Linked DNA regions of Xanthocytophaga agilis. The protein of the gene in region 1 interacts with the protein of each later gene in a pairwise test. Links are inferred from orthologs where the notes say so. Each region holds a gene or a part of one and is shown on either strand. Other genes may lie near its edges.

What was found.
Region 2: the proteins of QNI22_RS01290 (region 1) and QNI22_RS08725 interact in binary tests that used the Escherichia coli proteins (3 or more experiments, as listed by UniProt). The link is inferred for Xanthocytophaga agilis from one-to-one orthologs.

The regions. Positions count from the first base shown.
Region 1 is NZ_JASJOU010000001.1:339,642-350,880, reverse strand. Bases 4,969-7,833 are described here. They hold QNI22_RS01290 (pyridoxal phosphate-dependent aminotransferase), read left to right. Parts: upstream 4,969-5,753; coding sequence 5,754-6,914; downstream 6,915-7,833. Other genes in these bases: QNI22_RS01285 (hypothetical protein), read left to right, coding at 7,041-7,577; QNI22_RS01295 (hypothetical protein), read left to right, coding at 4,969-5,466. In the rest of the region: QNI22_RS01315 (response regulator), read right to left, coding at 1-181; QNI22_RS01310 (TlpA family protein disulfide reductase), read left to right, coding at 383-883; QNI22_RS01305 (thioredoxin family protein), read left to right, coding at 905-1,528; QNI22_RS01300 (leucine-rich repeat domain-containing protein), read left to right, coding at 1,767-4,571; more of QNI22_RS01295, read left to right, coding at 4,954-4,968; QNI22_RS01280 (leucine-rich repeat domain-containing protein), read right to left, coding at 7,950-9,860; QNI22_RS01275 (aldose epimerase family protein), read right to left, coding at 10,298-11,239. UniProt on the Escherichia coli protein: Shows aminotransferase activity with methionine and histidine as substrates, and to a lesser extent also with phenylalanine.
Region 2 is NZ_JASJOU010000002.1:446,231-457,573, reverse strand. The notes cover bases 3,512-6,480. They hold QNI22_RS08725 (cytochrome c oxidase subunit I), read left to right. Parts: upstream 3,512-4,041; coding sequence 4,042-5,919; downstream 5,920-6,480. Other genes in these bases: QNI22_RS08720 (COX15/CtaA family protein), read left to right, coding at 5,924-6,480; QNI22_RS08730 (cytochrome c oxidase subunit II), read left to right, coding at 3,512-3,928. Outside these bases: QNI22_RS08745 (DUF3341 domain-containing protein), read left to right, coding at 49-603; QNI22_RS08740 (c-type cytochrome), read left to right, coding at 666-1,277; QNI22_RS08735 (quinol:cytochrome C oxidoreductase), read left to right, coding at 1,380-2,717; more of QNI22_RS08730, read left to right, coding at 2,801-3,511; more of QNI22_RS08720, read left to right, coding at 6,481-7,021; cyoE (heme o synthase), read left to right, coding at 7,058-7,948; QNI22_RS08710 (cytochrome c oxidase subunit 3), read left to right, coding at 8,013-8,621; QNI22_RS08705 (cytochrome c oxidase subunit 3), read left to right, coding at 8,800-9,576; QNI22_RS08700 (cytochrome C oxidase subunit IV family protein), read left to right, coding at 9,671-10,006; QNI22_RS08695 (SCO family protein), read left to right, coding at 10,132-10,836; QNI22_RS08690 (DUF420 domain-containing protein), read left to right, coding at 10,911-11,343. UniProt on the Escherichia coli protein: Cytochrome bo(3) ubiquinol oxidase is the terminal enzyme in the aerobic respiratory chain of E.coli that predominates when cells are grown at high aeration.

The DNA.
Region 1 (11,239 bases):
TGTAATCAAGCATAATCAATGCAGGCTGCTCACCAGATTCCAATGCAGAAAACAACTCGTTACTATAAGTCAGGTAGAGAAACTGTATGTCAACCTCCAGTTGTGAAGCAATAGAATCTGTAATCATCCGGTCATCCGGATCATCTTCCAGCATTAGTATATAGGGCTTCTTTAGTCTCATGGTATCAGGGGTTTGTTCTGTCAAACTATCTATTTCTGAAATGCATACCTCCAGGCAGCAAATATATTTCTACAAATGAATACCCCAAAGATAAGTCATTCGTTTCTCAGAGTACAGACTCTCCTGATAAATTACACAAAAACGGTAAACAATTTGCAATTTCTCACGTACTTAGTATATTGGTTAGCAAACAATTGTCTTATGACCATTACCAATAAACCCAAATCATTCTGGCTAACGGTGCTCTTTCTGGCATGGATGATACCCGCTATGAGTCAGCATGTCCCCGTAATTCAGTTTGATCAGTTAAACAAACGAATACATCAGAACAATGACACCCTCTATGTAGTTAATTTCTGGGCTACCTGGTGTGGCCCTTGTGTGACTGAGTTGCCCCTATTAGAATCTGTGCATAAAAAGTTTGCCAATCAGAAAGTGAAAGTTTTGCTGGTGAGCCTTGACTTCAAAAGAGACCTCCAGACCAAAGTAATCCCTTTTGTCCAAAAACGAAAGTTACAATCTTCTGTCTATCTGTTAAACGAAACAGACTACAATACCTGGATTGATAAAATCTCTCCGGAATGGTCTGGTTCTATCCCAGCTACATTATTTATCAAGACATCCCGAAATGTCCGGAAGTTCATGGAAAAAGAAGTGAAAGCCGGAGAACTTGAAACCATTATTCAATCATTTCATCTATAACACACTAACTAACAACTTTGTATGAAAACAATTTTCAAAACTCAGTTAGCCTTACTGCTACTCCTGGCAGTAGGCCTTGTCAGTGCTCGCTTTGCTCCTGCTGGCTATAAAGTAGGTGACACAGTACAAGATTTTTCGCTAAAGAATGTAGATGGCAAAATGATCTCTCTGGCAAGCAATTCTCAGGTTAAGGGTTATATCATCACTTTTACCTGCAATACCTGTCCGGTAGCCAAGCTATATGAAGAACGGATTATTGCACTGAATCAGAAATATGCGTCCAAAGGCTATCCTGTACTGGCTATCCAACCCAACGATCAAGGCATCTCTCCCGGAGATTCTTATGATCTAATGCAGAAACGCGCTAAAGACAAGAAATATGCATTCCCTTACCTGGTTGATGAAACACAGGCTATAGCCCAAACCTTTGGTGCTACCAATACCCCACATGTTTTTGTGGTAAAAAAAGAAGGCGATAAATTTAAAGTGGCCTATATCGGAGCTATTGACAATAACTCCCAGGATGCCTCACAAGCCACCAAGAAATATGTAGAAGAAGCAGTGGATGAATTGCTTCAAGGCAAAGCTGTTACTACTCCATCTGCCAAAGCCATCGGATGTAGCATAAAATGGAAAAAAGCCTAAAGGTATTTGCTTTTTTATTTTTCAAAACCCAGTCAGTAGAAGGCTGGGTTTTATTGTTTTTTTATTTTCACCAATTCCCCTCTTTTGGTAAACTAACTCTATTTTTTGCCTCAATATTACCTCCTTATATTTTCTACCATCTTACTCTTTATTTTATCTCACACTTTAGTTACTTGTAAGCACAAGGATATTGACTATACCTCGGTTAAAATTTTAGGCACGTAACGACATCTATACAATGTATTCTATTAAACCCTATTATACGGAAGATCGGGATAAGTTACTTCATGAATATGACAAAGGACTTATTACCAAAGCTTCTTCTCAGGACCTGGAGAGTATCTATCCGGAAATTACTCATTTTACCAAGCTGGCTATTTCTGGTTACACAGGCAAGCAGATGCCTCCTATTGGTCAACTGGTCAATCTGGAAGAACTGGAAATTAATCGTGCGGAGCAATTACTTACATTACCAGAGGATATTGGACAGTTAAAAAATCTCAAAAAACTTCAGATCGAATCCAGAGCTGTCTGTATACTTCCGTTATCTTTTGGCAACCTCTCCAATCTCGAAGAACTTACCCTTAGGAGTTTCAAGGATGACGGACATTTGTCGGAAATACTCCCAAGGCTCACTTCATTGAGAAAACTGTGGATTATATCCTTTCAAGCTACTTCGCTGCCGTCACTGGTATCTGATCTTTCCTCTCTGCAAGAACTTAAAATCGGTGGATGTGACGAACTTCAGGATCTGTTGATTCTGAAAAGTTTACCCAAGCTTACAAAACTCTCTTTGTACGAAAATCCGAAACTTCCTTCTTTTCCGGCCCAGCTTTCATTTTCAAAAAAATTACAGGAATTAGAGATAAATAATCGCCTACCTATTCAATCAATCCCTGACGTAATAGGTGAACTCACCGAACTTGAGAGTATAGAAGTACGTTCCGGTTCGTGGGCTAGTGAGGAATCTGATCCTTTTGGTATATCCCCTGCTATTGGCAAGCTACAGAAGTTAAGAAAACTGAAGCTGAAGCCTGGAACGAAAGAAGTCCTGCCCTTTCCGGAATCAATAGGAAACTTAGCCAATCTGGAAGAACTGAAACTAGATTGGTATCCAATTGAAACGCTACCTTCTTCTATAGGTAATCTCAAAAAGCTGAAAACTCTCTATATTAACCTTGGTGATTTGACCGAACTACCTTCTGAAATAGGCGGACTCGACTCCCTGGAATTACTTTATATACACGGTTTCAGTACCGATAAGAATAAACTTACCACTTTACCATCGGAAATAGGAAAACTTAAACACCTGAAAACAATTGATATAAATGAAACACTTATTGACCTTCCTGATACAATAGGTGACTGTGAAAACCTTGAAATGCTAAAAGTGATAACCCCAAAATCACTTCAACGTATTCCAGAAAGTATTGGTAGACTAAGTAAACTACAGTCTCTGACTCTTAGCGGTATATTTTCTCAACTTCCGGAAAGCATCGGCAATCTGCAAAATCTGACAAATTTAGAACTACCCGATAGTCCACAACTTGTAAGTCTGCCCTCTACTATTAGCCAGTGTACCCAATTAGGCTCAATAGAAATTTCAAGAACTGGCATTCAACGTTTATCAATCGACTTGTACAAACTTACCCGATTATGGAAAGTAAGCACACATGCCACAGATACACAATTTGCACCCAGACAACTGGAGCCTGAGATTTTTAACTGGTTTTATCCATTTAGACATCTGGCAGAAAACCAGCATTCGGATATGGACGAGGAAAAGCGCAAAATTTACCTGCATGTGTATCTAAATAACTTCCATCAGGAACGGCTGGAAAATCGGCCTCAACAGGTATTTTTTGAAGGTTTTTCGATCAATTATGCCCCTATGCATCAGGCACTAATTGAAAACATATTTGTGTTTAATGAAAAGTACCAGTCTCTGTCAGACAAACCATTAAAACCAGGAGATATAGTAGCCATTCTGGGCAATACTTCTTATAAAAAGACAGATATCAAAAACAAACTGACTGCAGCCAATATTGGGTACAGCAGTTCATTAACTGATAAAGTCACTCATATACTGGTCGGAAGCTCGCCTAAGTTTCCGGAGAATGGAAATACCCAAAAGAATTATTTTCTATTTAGCGAAAAAGAACTGACTGACTTTCTGAATCAGGTTGAACAACCGTATCTCTTATCCGAAGAAGGGCGGGCAGATAATTCAACCGAATCTGTACTGAAGCTTTTGCGTAGTCCGGAGTCGCTCAATGAAGCACTAGGAGTACAATTACTTGAATCGACAGGTGTACCAGCTGAACTGATTATAGATCTACTGGTCATTGCCAAAACCTCAGATAATCCAGATACTCGCGCCAAAGCTAGACAGCTTATCAAGAAAAATACAACAGATGGAGTAATTCTTCAGGCACTTGCTCACAAGGCAAAGATAATTGATGATACATCCAGGTATAGTTACAATCGTTTTCAGATCTACAAATACCAACAAGAATTTCCAGGTCTGGATACAGCGTCTATGGCCTTTCTGGTTTGGCTCAAAAAGGAAAAGGTGATAAAAAACTGTTTTGCAGGCGACTACTTTATGGAACACTCAGATGCGAATGATCCCCGTCGCCAGCTCTATATTGAACAAACCACTCCTGAATGGCTTGCAAAAACGAATGAACTAGAGCTAAAAGCTGCTCTCACAACTGAGGAAGCCAATACTTTACTCCAGCAGGTACAACCGACCATCCGGAAAATCACATTTAAAGGCAATCACCTGACTTCATTTCCTGAAGAGATGCTTCATATAACATCCCTGACAAACCTGACTATCTACCATAGTAAGATACTTGAAATTCCAGAATCCATTGCCCAATTGAAAAATCTGAAACATTTGGTAATTTTTCAATATAATTTACACAAGCTTCCATTAAGCCTCTCAACCCTCCCATTGGAATCTCTGGAATTAAAAACAAATAGGGTTGAAAATCTTGATATCCTAAAAGAACGAATGCCATCCTGTCAATTTCGTTAAGAAAGAGAAGAAGCCAGACAAACGTAGAAACAACATGTCTGGCTTCTGTCAGAAATATATTTGCTCAAACTGATTTTTGTTGGTTTAAACAGATAACTTATTCTGTTCTATAAATACCTATAGGATAATCAGATACAATGAAAGCAGATATCAACATTGATTCTTGAGATTTAAAACTCCCAAAAAAATTTATGGAAAATTTTATAACTCTGAATCGTATATATCTAACACAACGTCTATCTGATCAGATTATTCTTTTGCATCAATGAAACCATTCCTATCAGTAAGTATAATTCTACTAATATTCTCATCTTGTACTTCCTCCAATAGTCTGGATAAAATCATTGCAGAAACAGACTCTTCTCGCAAAAGTCTACATTTTATGTCTGTGGATGAATTGAATCTGGACTCTACCGTTAGAAAATCCAAGGATTCATTTGAGGCGCAGCTACTCGTCAATGAATTCTGGCAACACTCTAATAAAAAAAACTCATATTCTTACCTGATATGTTATTATTCATATCATTTACCTAGAAATGGCGTTACTAGACGAAAGGTTCTCTTTTTTAAAGAAATCCCTCAAAAATTAATTTTAGCCCAAGAAGAAGATATTTATTCCAAAAATGTGAATGAATTAGTGGATGTAAAACTGGTGCTTATCAATAATTATATAGATCCATTATTTTATGTTAGAACAGATTCTCTACCTACTGAAAAATTAAAGCAGATCAATCGAGAACGATTAGATTCATTAGAAAAAAAGTATCCTGGAATAAAAACTGATCCCTGTGGAAATACTGTTATCAGTATTCTTGAGGAAAATTACCCAGAACCTCATGGATTACTGGATACTGCGAGAGCAAAATACTGGATTGATAAGTTTACAAAACGGTAAAACTATCCCCACATTACTAAAACTTGTGAAAATATATAAAAAACTTAAAACAGAATGGAGTGAGATTAAAAAACAACTTTTACACCTTCGGGAGAAATATAGAGGAATGTTGAAGTATATTGCTTTTTATGGATTCTTGTACTTACAGGAGGCAAAGATGAAAGCTTTTACCAAATCTATAAAAAGAAGGTCATTTGATGCGTTCCACTTATTCAATTATAGAAAACATAAGCCTATATACAATCTGCTAAATACCATTATTTTTGTGTACTAACTTTTCATTTCTGATGAACCATACACAATCCAACATACTCTCTTCCAAACTACCCAATGTAGGCACCACCATCTTTACTGTTATGTCCAAACTGGCTCAGGAGCATAAGGCCATTAACCTGGGTCAAGGCTTTCCGGACTTTAACGCTTCTCAGGATATTATTCAGCTAGTAACCAAAGCAATGCAGGATGGATACAATCAATATGCTCCTATGCCGGGTACCATTGAGTTACGGGAACAAATTGCCATCAAAACAGAACGTATGTATGGGTATGCTCCTAATCCTGATACCGAAATTACAGTTACTTCCGGAGGTACAGAAGCCTTGTATGCTGCTATCAGTGCCATTGTCAGTCCGGGCGATGAAGTGATTGTATTGGAGCCTTGCTACGACAGTTATGTACCTGCTATTGAACTTAACGGAGGGATTCCGGTATTTGTGTCCTTGTCATCCGATGATTTTTCAATCAACTTTTCCCAACTGCAAAATGCCATTACCAGCCGTACCCGAGCCATTATTATCAATACACCACACAACCCAACCGGCACCACACTGACACAAAAGGATTTGCAATTCCTGGCAATTCTGTTGAGAGATAGGAACATTTATCTGATCAGTGATGAAGTATATGAGCATATTATCTTTGATGGGCAACAACATCAGAGTGTGTTACGACATGCAGAATTACGGGAACGAAGCTTTGTAATCTCTTCTTTCGGCAAGACCTATCATGTTACCGGATGGAAGTTAGGCTATTGTATAGCCCCTCGCGAACTGTCAACCGAGTTTCGGAAAGTGCACCAGTACCTGACGTTTTCGTCCTTCACCCCTCTTCAGATTGCTCTGGCCGAATACCTCAGGAATCCAGAGCCCTATGAGTCTTTGCCTCAATTCTATCAGCAGAAACGGGATTTCTTTGTGAACCTGATGCAACAAACCCGCTTCTCTTTACTGCCTAGCCGAGGCAGTTACTTTGTATTGGCATCATACGGACATATTACGGATGAGTCTGACACCGATTATGCCATTCGTCTGACCAAAGAAATTGGCGTAGCCACTATTCCTCTATCTGTTTTTTATAATAACAAAACTGATAACAAACTCTTACGCTTTTGCTACGCCAAGAAAGAAGAAACACTGGAACGGGCAGTAGAACGATTGATGAAGATATAAATTCAAAATAGAAACACCTTTATTGATAAGGCTATTATCAATAAAGGTTTATAACCAGGCAATATGCCTAGTAACAGGAAAACTGTTTAGTTTGTCAAAAATCAACTAGCTACTTGTACAAAAATCATGAGTTTTAAAATGGGATATACCGATTTTCGCAGTATAGAAGAATACGATCGAAAACTTAATATTTTTTATTTCTCACTTAACCCTCTCAAAAAAAGCAAAGGCTTAATGGGCGGCAAAAAAGAGGAGGAATATGACCGCTCCTTATTGAGTAATATTGCTGTCTACGAAATCAACACCGGCAAAACCAGGTATTTATTTGACACAGTACATGAGGAAGAAGAAATTACCCATTTCCTGTTTGAATCGTCGTATGTGGAGGAGGGAAAACGAATTGAGTTTAATTATAGTAGCAGTAAGATACAGAACAACTCATCCATAGATCAACGTGAAACTTTGGATAGACTATTGGTTTGTCAGTTTAATAAGACCAAAGAAATTAACAAATTATGGAGTTTCCGGAAAAATGGAGAGGGAAAACGCCTAATCACTGAATTCGGAAAAGATACAGAATGGAGAATTGATGTATTCAATCAAAAAATCAGGGTTATCAAGCGTAATCCTACCACAGTAGAGATACAGGATTTCGAGTGGTAAGAGGGCAGTAAGTGGCTTTTCAGAGGTATTTGGCTTTATATTGACAGCATTTTGTAGATGGTAAGCCAGCTTTTTTCTTTGATAGTAGATTTATTGCGCATAGTTAGTAGCATGAAGAAGACTTGTGCATAGTTATAAGCACAAGACAATTAGAAGAGGAGATTCAAGTCATCCGAATCAAAAAAGTTTTTGCCATCAATAAACCGCAAAACTGTCAATGCGTTTAATTCACCGCATGAGTGGTGTTTGATCAGAATTCACCGCAAAAAATATTATGCGCATAGTTCAGGTCAAAACAAAAAATTCCATAGAACTATGCGCATGAGATAAAATTCCAGACTTGTTATCTATCCCTCTGTCAGTATACTTTTATTAATAAGTCTGTAGGGTTATCTGTACATGTGGAAAGTTTTGTTTGAGCAAAACCACATCTTCCTCTAGCTTTTTAAGATACGCCACATCTGAGTAGTTACTACTATTGCCAGTAAAATGAAACAGAGTTAGCTCTTTCAGATTTTTCATTTTCTTCAGTGTTTTCTGATTTGTTGCCACCTCATTTATCACACTCTGTGCACAGATGATTTTTTCAATCTGCTTAAACTCCAGAATTTCAACAGGCAGTTTAAATTTGCCAAAGAAGCTGTCATCTGAAAACAAGACATTGAGTGTAGTACCTTCCAGTTGTGCCTGATAAGCCAGTCGGGCAGGATCGCCACCTGCTACAAAACAACGTTTAACGATATAATGAAATTGCCGGTAGAAGTTTTGATTATTGTTACCCACCTTTCGGGTCCGCTCATCCAGTGCAAACAAAGACAATCCTGCCTTGGCTGTTTCTATGGCACTAAAAAGAGGATTTTTAAACAACTCATCTACAGTCTTATAAAAACCAGCTTTCTGTTGTTTCTTAATCACCTCATAGTGCTCACGGGGAAGATATTTTTCCAGCACTTTTTTAAAATGGATACTATACCCCTTTCCTCTCAGTGCATTCAGCAACAAAACCGGATACAACAATGGCTCCGGAATCCCACCTGCCAACATGATCTGAGCAGCTAGTTTAGTATTGTCTTCATCCAGGGAGCTAATCAGCCGTAACAGGTTTTCATGAACAGAATCCTCTGATTTAACCAAATAGGGAACTTCAAGCTTCTGTAAAAAATCACGTACATGAATAGGCAACGCAATAGGCAGTTTTCGTTTACAAATCTCTTCAGTCTGCTTTTGTGTGAGCTGTTCTCCTATACACACCAGGGTAGTTTGTGGGGTAAGTCTATCGGTAGCTTGGATGTTGTTTCTTTTGAATTGCTCTATGATTTCTTCTGAAGAATATCCTTTCATTTTTCCGAGTACAGACACCTGCTGTCTGGAAAGATCTGTTCCCTTCTGGAATGGTGATGTTATCCGCTTTTCCAACAGTGGCATTGCCCTTTCATTTAGTAAGCCAAAACTGAGTGCATGTAGCAAATCCTCTGTTGACATACTATCCGCACTGGTCAGATTATTCTGGAAAAGATTCAGATACACTGCCCTTACAGACTGTGAAAGTTTTCGTTTGCTACATTCCTGAATCAACTTGAGCACAGCAGCACCACTCACCCCACCTACATTTTGAAGAGGAGAATTATACAAGGAAAGCTTTTTCAACTTTTCCATCTGCATAATTCCTTCCGGTAGCACTTTTATTTTGTTTTCACCAAGATTCAGCACTTCCAATTGTGTAAACCGGACAATACTTTCAGGCAACTCAGTCAGCGTTGTTTCTTGTATAGCCAGATAGGTCAGAACATCCGGGTTGAGGAAAGACAGGAGTTCTTCCAGTTGCGATAGCTTACCCTTTTTTAGGGAAAAGCTCTTTACTTGAGTTAGTTGTTCACTAAGCTCTACGGTTACCTCCTGAACAGATAATTTTTCCAGCATAGGTAATCCATTCAAACACACAGGAAAGGTCGGATATTCCGGACAGCCAAATTCAATTGTCAGTTCCTTTAAATTTTTAAATACACCAATCTGAGGGGCTATTCTTCTTGTCAGATATCCTACTGAACCCCTCATTAACAAAACCAGTACCTGCCAATGTTTCTGACTCATTATCTCTTGTTCCAGCAAATCCTGATCAGTTGATAGAATAGTAATATCCTGAAAATAAATGTTGTCCGGGCCAGCTAAAGCCAGCCTATACTCAATAACAAGGGAATGATAAATATATTCATGGAGTTGAATCCCAATACAATTGGGGTATGCAGCAAAAGCAGCTGCCAGCGAAGGAAATGATGCAATCATACTAAATTAGAGTGGTGAAACCAGAAGCAACTCAAGAAACTTCTGTAGTTTATATACACTTGCAAAAAACAATAAAAGTTATTTCTCTTCGTTAAAATATTTTCAAATAAAGTGACTCTTCAATTTCAATAAAATAATTTTTACCATCTTCCAGCAATACTTTCTACATGTATGTTTAGGCCATTCCCACTTTGCATTAATTTTAGCAGCTAGTAATATGACAAAAAAGTAACAAGGTATGTGGTACACCAACAAACCAGACTTTAAATAGTTTCATGAAGACAGAAATTCCTCAATAGGGAAAGAATTTTTTGGAATAGAAGCAACTATTGGTAGGAGAAATATAAATAAAAAATACGCGTAGTTTGGTATATAGATTATATACCAAACTACGCGTATTTCCTTAGTAAAGCAGAATGTTTAAACTCTGCCAAAGTTTATTTCTTAGTAGAAAACTTGTATACAGTTGTAGTTGCATACGTTTCTCCGGGACGAAGCACTGTACTTGGGAAAGAAGGCTTGTTTGGAGCATCCGGATAGTGTTCTGTTTCGAGACAGAAACCATAGCGGTGTTTGTATACTATACCATTTTTACCAGTAATGGTACCATCCAGGAAGTTACCAGTGTAGAACTGCACAGCAGGTTCGGTAGTGTATGTATCCAGTACACGTCCGCTAGTTGGTTCGTAAACAGTCGCTACATGTTTCAGAGAATCTTTGGACTCTTTCAATACCCAGCAGTGGTCGTATCCTAAACCATATTTAATCTGCACATCCGAAGAATCATTGATACGTGCTCCGATTTTGGTAGACGTATTGAAATCAAAAGGAGTTCCGGCTACAGGTTTTAACTCACCAGTAGGAATCAGGCCTTTATCTACAGGTACCAGTTTATCGGCATACAACGTTACCTCATGATCCAGAATATCACGTTTTACTCCACCTGTCAGGTTGAAGTACGTATGGTTAGTCAGGTTGACAACTGTAGGTTTATCGGTAGTAGCTTTGTAACTGATTTGAAGAGAGTTATCATTCTTTAGTTGGTAGGTTACTTCGGTAGTCAATGTACCGGGATATCCTTCTTCGCCATCTTTGCTCACATAGGTCAGTTTCAATGATGGCTCCTCTCCTTCTACTGGAGTTGCATCCCACAACACTTTATCGAATCCTACTTTACCACCATGCAATGCATTGGGGCCATTGTTAGTAGCGAGTGTGTAGGTTTTTCCATCCAACGTAAATTTACCTTTTCCGATACGGTTGCCATATCGTCCAATCAATGCACCAAAGTACGGTACACCTTTCAGATAGCCACCCAGAGAGTCACATCCCAATACTATATCTTCATATTTACCATCCTTGTCAGGAGCAGTCCAGGA
Region 2 (11,343 bases), on another replicon or contig:
TCCATTTATAAAACTTTGTATTATCTTATTTTCCATTTCAGATAACCAATGGAACATCATATTCATAGCGAAAGCGCATTTTTAGTTGGTATTTTTGATGATGAAGACGTACTGATGTCGGGCGTGAAAAAAATCCGTAACAGTGGCGTAAAGATTCATGAAGTATATACTCCATTTCCTATTCACGGTTTGGATGATGCATTGGGATATTCCCGTAGCTTTATGTCTAAAGCCGCCTTCTTGTTTGGTCTTACTGGTTTTACTTGTCTGATAACACTGATGGTGTGGACAATGGGATTTGACTGGCCGATGATTGTTGGTGGGAAAGACTACGTTTCTATTCCTGTGCTGGTACCTGTTGGCTTTGAGGGTACTGTACTTTTCTCTGCCTTAGGAATGGTTGCAACTTTCTTGACTGTGAGTAATTTATATCCTGGAAAGAAACCATTTTTGTTTGATAGTCGCTGTACAGATGATAAATTTGTGATGGCTATTGATCTGACAAAAAACAAGCTTACGCCAGAAGAAATTACATCTATTATAAAAAATTACGGGGCTATAGAAGTCTCAACCAAATTGGTTAAGGCTGGTGATTTAGATTAATTGAGAATAGTTATAGCTTTTAACGATATTATACAGACTTATTTCGATTCTGTTTCAAGTATATGAATCATCTTAGAAAAGTAACCTTTTTGAGTCTTATTGCAGGTGCACTGCTCACTGTTGCTTGTCAACGTGATCATGATGATCCGGGTACAGAATATGCTCCCAACATGTATCATGCTATTTCTTATGAGCCGTTCCGGCAAGAAGCGAGCTTTAAGAATCCCTATAACAAGTTCGGTAACAATTTGTGGCTTCCTGTTCCAGGAACTGTAGCGAGACGTAATTACCAGACAAAGTTTGGAAAAGATAGTACCTTTGTGGAAGATTTAATGATCTATAATATTCCTAAAGATAGTATTGGCATTGCCGAAAGAACACTAAAGAATCCAATTCCTCAAACAGAACAAACTCTGGCTGATGGAAAGGAATTATATACCCGTTATTGCCAGCATTGCCATGGTGAAACTGGTAAAGGGGATGGTACAGTCGGGAAAGTATTCAAAGGTGTACCAAACTATAGTGGTTCTGGGTATAAAGATATGAATGATGGACATATCTTTCATGTAATTACCTATGGTAAAGGACGTATGTGGCCTCATGGCTCACAAGTGAATCCTGTTGAGCGGTGGAAAATTGTACAATACGTACACGAACTGCAAAAGCAGCAATAAGAGCGTCTCTTTGTTGAATTTAGTTAGATCTCAAATCGCTGCAAATAGATTGAAAATTATCTATTCAGCAATTTAACAATAAACAATACACTATTTATTACAATGGCTGAACATCATTCGGTTTCGTATAATTTAGACGAGCAATATATTTTTGATCCTAGAATCCGCCGGAATGCAATTATTGCAGTGGTGGTAGGATTTGCCTTGGTTATTCTGGGCATTATTCTGGCGGCTACAGGTGGTGGACATGAAGCTCATGGCGAACATGCTGGTGCTGCTGCTGAACATGCCGGAGCTGCGGCAGAACATGGAGCGTCATGGCTGAAACGCCTCTTTGCAAACCTGTGGATCAACAATGTTTATTTTACAGGGATTGCTTTGTGTGGTGTATTCTTTGTTGCAGTGCAATATGCGGCATGGGCTGGATGGTCAAGTCTGATTCTGCGTATTCCAATGGCGTTTGGCTTTTTTCTGCCAGTTTCAGGCGTATTAATGGTTGTTTATTTCCTGCTTGCTGGTGCTGATGTTGCACATATTTTTCATGGGCATGGATTATTTCACTGGACGGTAGAAGGGATTGCTGATGAGCATAGTCCTAACTTTGACGAGGTTCTAGCTTCTAAAACCTGGTATCTGAACTTTGGGTTCTTTATGGCTCGGATGGTTGTTTACTTTGTAGTATGGTTTGTTTTATTTACTATTATTCGTAAGCGATCTTTACAAGAAGATATAGAAGGTGGATTGGAGATATATGACAGAAACATTGTTTTCTCTGCGATATTTATTATTTTCTTTGCGGTTACTTCTGTAATGGCTGCATGGGATTGGTCAATGTCTGCTGATCCTCACTGGTTCAGTACAATGTATGGTTGGTATACTTTTGCAAGCTGGTGGGTAGCATGTCTGGCTACAATTACATTAGCGACTATATATTTGAAAGAGCAAGGATACCTTAAGATGGTTAATTCAAACCATTTGCATGATCTGGGGAAATTTATGTTTGCATTCAGTATCTTCTGGACATATGTTTGGTTTGCTCAGTTTATGTTGATCTATTATGCAAACATTCCTGAAGAAACAAATCACTTTAACGAAGTATTTGAAGGATTTGGTGGAAAATACAAAGGTATGTTCTTTGTAAATCTGCTTGTTAACTTCTTGTTCCCATTCCTGGCATTGATGACCAGAGAATCGAAACGTAAAATGACATTCCTAAAACTGGTTGCATGGGGTATCCTGGCAGGTCATTGGCTGGATTTCTACCTGAATATGACTCCGTTTATGTTGGGTGATGATGGTGGAATCGGATTTATGGAATTGGGTGTAATTGCTATCTATGCAGGCGTTTTTGTATTCATAATTGGAACGTTTTTAGCTAAAGCTCCTTTGATTGCTAAAAATCACCCAATGCTGGAAGAAAGCTTACATCACAATCAATAATTTTCGTTTTGTTTCCAAAATAGATTTTATATACAAGAAAATACCGGTTATAATTCTATCAATTATACCAAATTCTGTAAATCATGATAACTGCAATTATTGTCACAGGGCTATTATTAATTATTGCGATTTTAGTGACAGTCTTCAGAGTACAATCTCTGATTTCTATTACTAAAAAAGCAGATGAAAGAGTAGGAACAAGCAACAAGGTAAATGCTGCTTTGTTTCCTGTCTTTTTGTTCATCGGATTTGGTCTGGCTATCTGGATCTCATTTTATTCAGATCAGTTTCTTTTGCCAGAAGCTTCTTCTACTCATGGAAAGGAAACAGATAATTTATTTTGGATTACTATGGGGGTAATTGGAGCAGTTTTCTTTGCTACACATATCCTTTTATTCTGGTTCCCTTTTCAATATCAATACAAAAAAGAGCGTCGGGCAACATTCTATCCTCATAACAATAATCTGGAGGTAGTATGGACGATTATCCCCGGTATTGTTTTAACAACATTAGTTATTTCTGGATGGTGGGTATGGCGTGATATTATGAAAGATGCGCCAGAAGATGCAGTGGTTGTTGAACTGGTAGGAAAACAATTTAACTGGATTGTGCGTTATCCTGGTGATAAACAAGCTGTTTTGGGACAAAGCAAGTCTGAGCTTGGACGTTATGATTATCGTTTGATTGATGCGACAAATGAAATAGGAATCGACTTTACAGACGTAAATTCATTTGATGATTTTACATCAACTGAGATACATATTCCAAAAGGAAAGCCTGTTTTGTTAAAAATCCACGCACGAGATGTATTGCATAGCGTATTTATGCCTCACTTCCGTTTAAAGATGGATGCTGTTCCTGGTATGCAGACTCGTTTCTGGTTTGTTCCTGAAAAAACGACTGCAGAAATGCGTACGGAACTAAACAACCCTAACTTTAATTATGAACTAGCTTGTACTGAGGTTTGTGGTCGCGGTCACTTCTCTATGCGTACACTGGTTGTTGTAGATGAACCAGCAGATTATGTGAAATGGGTTGCTAATCGTAAGCCGTTCCTTGCTCAGAACCGTGATTATCTGAAACTGGTTCCTGCTAATCTAAAAGAAAAAGCTTTACAGGTTGTAGGTCCTGAAGAAGGTGGTGAACCTGCTGCTGCTCCTGCTGACTCTGCAGCTGCACCAGCTGTAGCAAGTGTACCTGTAGCTAAGTAGTATTTGTTTGTAGCATAGCAGTATGCTAAGAATTATCCTGTTATAACGTATCTTTTTTAGGGACAAACTGCGAATGGATTTTGTTTCTCTATCAGAAATAGCAATTAAATTTTATGGCAACAGCAAATCTTGACATTCATGACGGCGCTCATGCTCACAGCCATGATCATGACCACGAGCACGAACACCACGAGTTAGGTTTTATACGTTCATATGTTTTTAGTGAGGACCACAAAGTCATTGCTAAACAATATTTAATCACAGGTTTGATTTGGGCATTTATTGGTGGCTTTCTATCAATTCTGTTTCGTATTCAGTTAGGTTTTCCTGAAGCAAAGCTTTTTTGGTTAAAACCTTTACTAGGAGGATGGATCGATGATTCTGGGAAACTGGATGCCAACTTCTATCTGGCATTAGTGACTATGCATGGTACGATCATGGTATTCTTCGTATTGACAGCTGGCTTGAGTGGTACATTTAGTAACTATCTGATTCCTTTGCAAGTTGGTGCACGTGATATGGCTTCAGGATTCATGAATATGTTATCATTCTGGTTCTTCTTCCTATCTAGTGTATTAATGTTTGGTTCATTGTTCTTGAGCACAGGCCCTGCAGGGGGTGGCTGGACAGTCTATCCTCCGTTGAGCGCTGTAAAAACAGCAAACCCAGGCTCAGAATTGGGGATGACTTTATGGTTGGTTAGTATGGCCTTCTTTATTATATCTCAGTTACTGGGAGGGGTTAATTATGTTACAACTGTAATTAACCTACGTACAAAAGGTATGTCATTCTCTCGTCTGCCATTGACAGTATGGGCGTTCTTCATTACTGCAATTATCGGACTTCTGTCATTTCCTGTTCTCTTCTCTGCTGCATTACTTCTGATCTTTGATCGCGAGTTTCATACAAGTTTCTTCCTGTCGGATTTATATGTAGCTGGTCAGGCTTTGGATAACAGAGGTGGTAGCCCAATTTTGTTCCAACACTTATTCTGGTTCTTAGGACACCCTGAAGTGTATATCGTATTGTTACCTGCATTGGGTATTACATCTGAGATTATTGCTACTAACTCTCGTAAGCCTATCTTTGGATATCGTGCAATGATTGTCTCAATGTTGGCTATCATGGTGTTATCTTTCATTGTATGGGCTCATCACATGTTCGTAACAGGTATGAATCCATTCCTTGGATCAATATTTATGTTTCTTACATTGATTATTGCGGTACCTTCTGCGGTGAAAGCCTTCAATTATATTACAACCTTATGGCGTGGTAATATCGTGTTTACACCTGCTATGTTGTTCTCAATCGGTTTGGTTTCTTTGTTTATTTCAGGTGGTTTGACAGGTGTTGCATTAGGAAACTCTGCTATTGATATTCAATTACATGATACCTATTTCGTTGTTGCTCACTTTCACCTTGTAATGGGATCTGCGTCATTCTTTGGAATGATGGCTGGTGTGTATCACTGGTTCCCTAAAATGTTCGGAAGAATGATGGATGAGAAATTAGGATATGTACACTTCTGGATGACATTTATCGGTGTGTATATGGTATTCTTCCCAATGCACTACATCGGTATTGCTGGTTTCCCAAGAAGATATTATTCTTTCACAAACTTTGATTTCTCTAAGTCCTTTACTGATCTGAATATGTTTATCAGTATTGCGGCTATCGTAACATTCTCATCTCAACTGATTTTTGCTTTCAACTTCTTCTATAGTATCTTCAAAGGAAGAAAAGCTCCTCAGAACCCATGGCATTCTACAACGTTGGAGTGGACTGCTCCTGTTAATCCAGGACATGGTAACTGGGTAGGTGAAATTCCTACAGTTTATCGCTGGCCATATGATTACAGCAAGCCAGGTGCGCAGGAAGACTTTATTCCTCAAACTGTACCATATGCTGCAACTCCTGAGTCGAATCTGCCGCACGAAGTAGACGATGAAGAATTATACACAGATACACCAGAAGTAAAATCAGCACATTAATATCATGAGTAAATTTTCAAACAACAGTTATAATGCTTTCCAGAAATGGGGTATTATAACTGTTGTTTTTGTCTATTTATTGATTGCCATTGGGAGTATTGTTCGAACAACAGGTTCGGGAATGGGTTGTCCGGATTGGCCTAAATGTTTTGGTAGCTGGGTTCCTCCTACAGATTCTTCACAACTTCCAGTTGATTATAAGGATACTTATGTTCAAAAGCGTAAGCAAAAGAATGAAAGGCTTGCCGGATATCTGGATAAGTTAGGTTTTACGGAAGTAGGAAACAGGATTTTATCGGATCCATCTATTTATATCGAAGCAGAGTTTAATCCGGTAAAAACCTGGATTGAATATGTAAACCGATTGTTTGGTGTATTAGTAGGAATATTTATCGCTGGAACAACAGTCCTGTCGTTTTCTTACTGGAAACGAGACAAGACTATTTCTTTTATAAGTCTTCTCAACTTGTTTTTGGTAGGTTTTCAGGGATGGCTCGGATCTGTTATTGTTTCAACAAACCTTCTTCCGGGAACGATAACCATTCATATGATTCTGGCTATTGCAATAGCTTTGTTATTGATTTATGTAGTTATCCGGTCTTTTAGTACACCAAGAAAATTACAATCTATACCAAAAAAGAAAATAATTAACGCATTTCTGGTATGGGTTATTTTCTTATCGCTGGTTCAGATCGTTCTAGGGACACGGGTGAGAGAGGCGATAGATGTTGTAATCAGCAAAATGCAGCATCTAATGCGCAATGAATGGATTGAACAATTAGGATGGGTATTTTATATTCATCGTTCATTTTCTCTGGTGGTTCTTGTCAGCAATGTCTATTTGCTTTTTCTCCTGAAGAAATATGTTTCTTCAGATACATTGGTAAAGCGATGGGCAAAAGTATTAGTGGCGATAACTATTATAGAAGTAATTACAGGGGCCTGTATGGCATATTTTAGTATTCCTGCCTTCTTACAACCTATACATTTATTTTTAGCTGTAGGAGCAATAGGGATACAGTTTATCTTGTTTCTTGCTATTAATCCTCCTCATGGGGTTCTTAAAAAGGAACAGCCTGTTTTAAAACCAGAAATGATTTAAACCAAACTGTAAAAGTTAAGTAGAAGTTATCTAATAATGATTGTATCTGATTCGAGTATTGATATAAGTTTTGCAGGCAAACTGAAAGCTTTTTTTGAGCTAACCAAGTTCAGACTTTCGTTGACTGTGGTGTTTTCATCCAGTTTTGGCTATTTGTTGGGTATTCAGAGACCTATTGACTGGGTGCATTTTGCATTGTTTGCAGTAGCAGGATATGCAATTACTTCTGCTGCTAATACAGTAAACCAGATAAAAGAAGTGGAACTGGACAAGCTGATGAAAAGAACTGCCGGACGTCCTTTGCCAACAGGCCGGTTAAGTATTTCGGAAGCCTGGGGATTTGTAATCCTGATGTTGGCTTTGTCTATGTTCATTTTTATTACAGCATTTAATTATAAAACAGCAGGTATTGCCTTAGTATCATTTATTCTGTATGGGTTTGTATATACTCCGCTTAAGAGAGTAGGACCTGTAGCAGTGTTTGTTGGTGCGTTTCCAGGTGCATTTCCTCCTATGATTGGCTGGCTGGCTGCTACTAATCATTTTGGATGGGAGCCAGGTATTTTGTTCGCAATTCAATTTTTTTGGCAGTTTCCTCATTTCTGGGCTATTGCCTGGGTAGCAGATGAGGATTATCGTAGGGCTGGATTCAAATTATTACCGGCACAGGGAGAAAAAGGCTTTGATACAGCAGTACAGATTATGATTTATACATTGTTCTTACTGCCTTTAAGCTGGGTGCCATTAAAATTAGGTATGACAGGTATCAATTCTGCTATTATTGCTATGGTTTGTGGAATTCTTTTCCTTGCTCAAACTTTCCATCTGATGCGTACGCAAACAGATAAAGCTGCATTGAAAATGATGTTTGGGTCTTTCTTATACTTACCCGTTGTACAGATTGCATTCTTATTGGATAAAATCTAAAAAGAATTTGTTAAGTAAAGAAAAGTAGAAACTTACTCAATAATATAACTGAATTTGTAAGGATATGTCACAGAAGATTGAAATTTCAGGCTATAACGCGATTCCTGAGGAACCTCAGGAGACGCTTTCGATGAACCCTAAAAAGTTTGCTTTGTGGTTGTTTATCGTAAGTATAATTATGATTTTTGCTGCGATGAGCAGTGCCTATATTGTACGGAAAGGAGATGGAAACTGGTTGGAGTTTGAATTACCACAAGTTTTCTGGACTTCCTCTGTAATTATCCTGTTAAGCAGTATAACAATGCAATGGGCTCATTACTCTGCTAAAAAAGATAACCTGGGAATGCTGAAAATTTCTATGGTTATTACATTCTTGCTGGGGGTGGCATTTATTGTTGCTCAATACATTGGATGGCAGGATTTACAGCAACGACACATTTGGTTAGGAGGAGCTACCAGTAATCCTTCTGGCTCTTTTCTGTATATTATGACCGGATTGCACATCTTCCACCTGGTAACAGGGATTGTGTTTCTGCTGTTAGTGCTGATTGCTACCTTCCGGGATGAAATTCATGCCAAAGCCATGAACCGGATGGATATGTGTACTACCTACTGGCACTTCCTTGATTTTCTCTGGGTATATTTATTTATCTTCCTTTTAATAAATCATTAACAGATTTATATAGGATATAAAAAGATAGAATATATTTTTGCCGGGAAATGAAAAAGGTACATTGATATAAACTGAAAAGTGTGAAGAATACAGTTTTCATTTCAAAAAAGATATTATTTTTGACCCAGTTTTAGAATACGCTATTTACCAAATACAATTTATATTTTACACTCCTGATATGGCAACAGTTGCAACACAAGAAGTTTCTTCTAAAAAGTTATGGGGCGGAGGCATGGAGCCGATGAAAGCCAGCTATGGCAAGTTGATGATGTGGTTCTTCCTGCTTTCTGACGCATTTACATTTTCTGCATTATTGATTACCTATGGCTTGAACCGTTTTGGTGCTCATGCTTATGATCCTAAGCAACATGGTGCAGAATTTTCATTCTCTACAGAATACTGGCCCGTTCCTGATCATGTGTTTGACGCTATTCCATTTTTTCATGGATTGCATGCACCGCTGGTGTTTGTAGGTATAATGACGTTTATTCTAATCATGAGTTCTGTAACTATGGTATTGGCTGTAGAAGCTGGTCACCGTATGGATCAGAAAGATGTTGAAAAATGGATGTTGTGGACTATTCTGGGTGGATTTACCTTTCTGGGATGCCAGGCTTGGGAATGGACTCACTTCATTACAGGTACAGAAGGACATGGTACATTGATGAAAGTTTTTTCAGATGGCAAATGGATTACAAAAGAAGTGGTTGGTGCTAATCTGGTAGAAAACCAATATGGACCTCCATTGTTTGCTGACCTGTTCTTCTTCATTACAGGTTTCCATGGTACACACGTATTTAGTGGTGTTATTCTGAACATCCTTATTTTCTATAACACAACCATGGGTGTATACGATCGTCGTGGACATTATGAAATGGTAGAGAAAGTAGGTTTGTACTGGCACTTTGTAGACCTCGTATGGGTATTCGTGTTTACCTTCTTCTATCTGGTATAATTTTTAGATTTTATCCACTTTCCTGTCAATAATTGTACATCTTATTTGTAGGGAAGATTTAAGTAATTACTAATATTTTATAGAAACGATATATATGGCAACAGAAGCTTTAGATACACCACACCGCGAAATTCCAAAAGCACAGACGCAGGCTATCTGGCGTACATTCTGGATTTTGCTGGGAATCACTGTTTTGGAATTCGCTATTGCATTTATGGTTCCTACACATTGGCATACTTTCAAAGTAGCCGTGTTCGTAGCTTTAACGATTGTAAAGGCATTCTTTATAGTATCAGAATTTATGCACTTGAAAGGGGAAGTGAAGATGTTGATCTGGTCTATTCTGATTCCTTTGATTTTCGTAGTTTGGTTATTGGTCGCATTGCTGGTAGAAGGAAGTTCTATCTTTGAACTGCGATTCTTTCAATAAGAATATACGTTTTTAGATTTTTCGGAAACTCTGTTTAATGAAATAGAGTTTGTAACTTAGCAGCAGTATAAAAATTTATCCTTTATACTGTTTCTATCCGATAAAATCACCCGAATATCTTTAGAATGAAAAATCTTAAACAAGCCGGTATATTGCTGATCCTTTTGGCATTACCGGCTTTATTATTTCTGTTTCTACGCAACTCCGGTAAGAACCATTACTCCATTGGCCGGTATTATCCTGTTATTGACTCAGCTAGTGGACAAGTTAAAGTAGGAAAGCAAATTGTGAAAGGAAAAGAGATTGCAGATACCTTATTTCATACTGTACCCGACTTTAAGCTAACCAATCAGGACGGTAAGCAGGTAAAAGGAGCCTCGCTAAAAGGAAAAGTTGTTGTCGCCGATTTTTTCTTTACACGTTGTCCGGGAATATGTAAAAAGATGTCATCCCAGATGACCCGTGTACAGGAACGTTTTCTGAATAATCCGGAAATACAGATTGTTTCTTTTTCTGTCGATCCCGAGAATGATACAGTACCCGCCTTGCGAAACTATGCAGATATGTACGATATCAAAACAGATAAGTGGCAATTGCTGACTGGGGATAAGCCTCAGATTTATCATTTGGCTAAATATGGTTATTTTGTCACTGCTAAAGAAAATGATCCGACAGCACAGAATCTGGAGGACCAGTTTGTTCATACAGATAAGTTTGTATTGATTGATAAAGGAGGCGTGATTCGTGGATACTACAATGGAACAAATCGAAAAGATGTAGACCGTCTGATTACAGAAATAGATATTCTATTACAGGAATACGAACAATAATTCTAAATCTGACTGCCATAAAGTTATTCTGACATAGATTATTATTTTATATTTAACTACTGGTTTTTGAGATAATGAGCACAATCACACATCAACAGCAAAAATCCTATCAGAAACTGATCAACATACTTTCTATTGCTATTCCTGTAGCAGTAGCGGTGTTGCTGGGTATCCGTCAGCGAATTGATCTGGGACTATGGACAAAAACATTACCGCATATCAATGGGGTCATTAATTCAATAACTTCAATAGCACTGATTATTGGATTGATTGCTATTAAGCAAAAAAACATTGGTCTTCACCGTATTATCATGTTAATTGCCTTTATACTTGGATCAGTATTTCTGGTTAGTTATGTATTATACCATATCTCAAATGCATCTACGCCATTTGGTGGAGAAGGTTGGGTACGATCTGTATACTTCTTTTTATTGATAAGTCACATTGTTTTATCAATTGTTGTGGTACGATTTGTACTATTAGCGGTCTATTATGCGTTAAGTAATC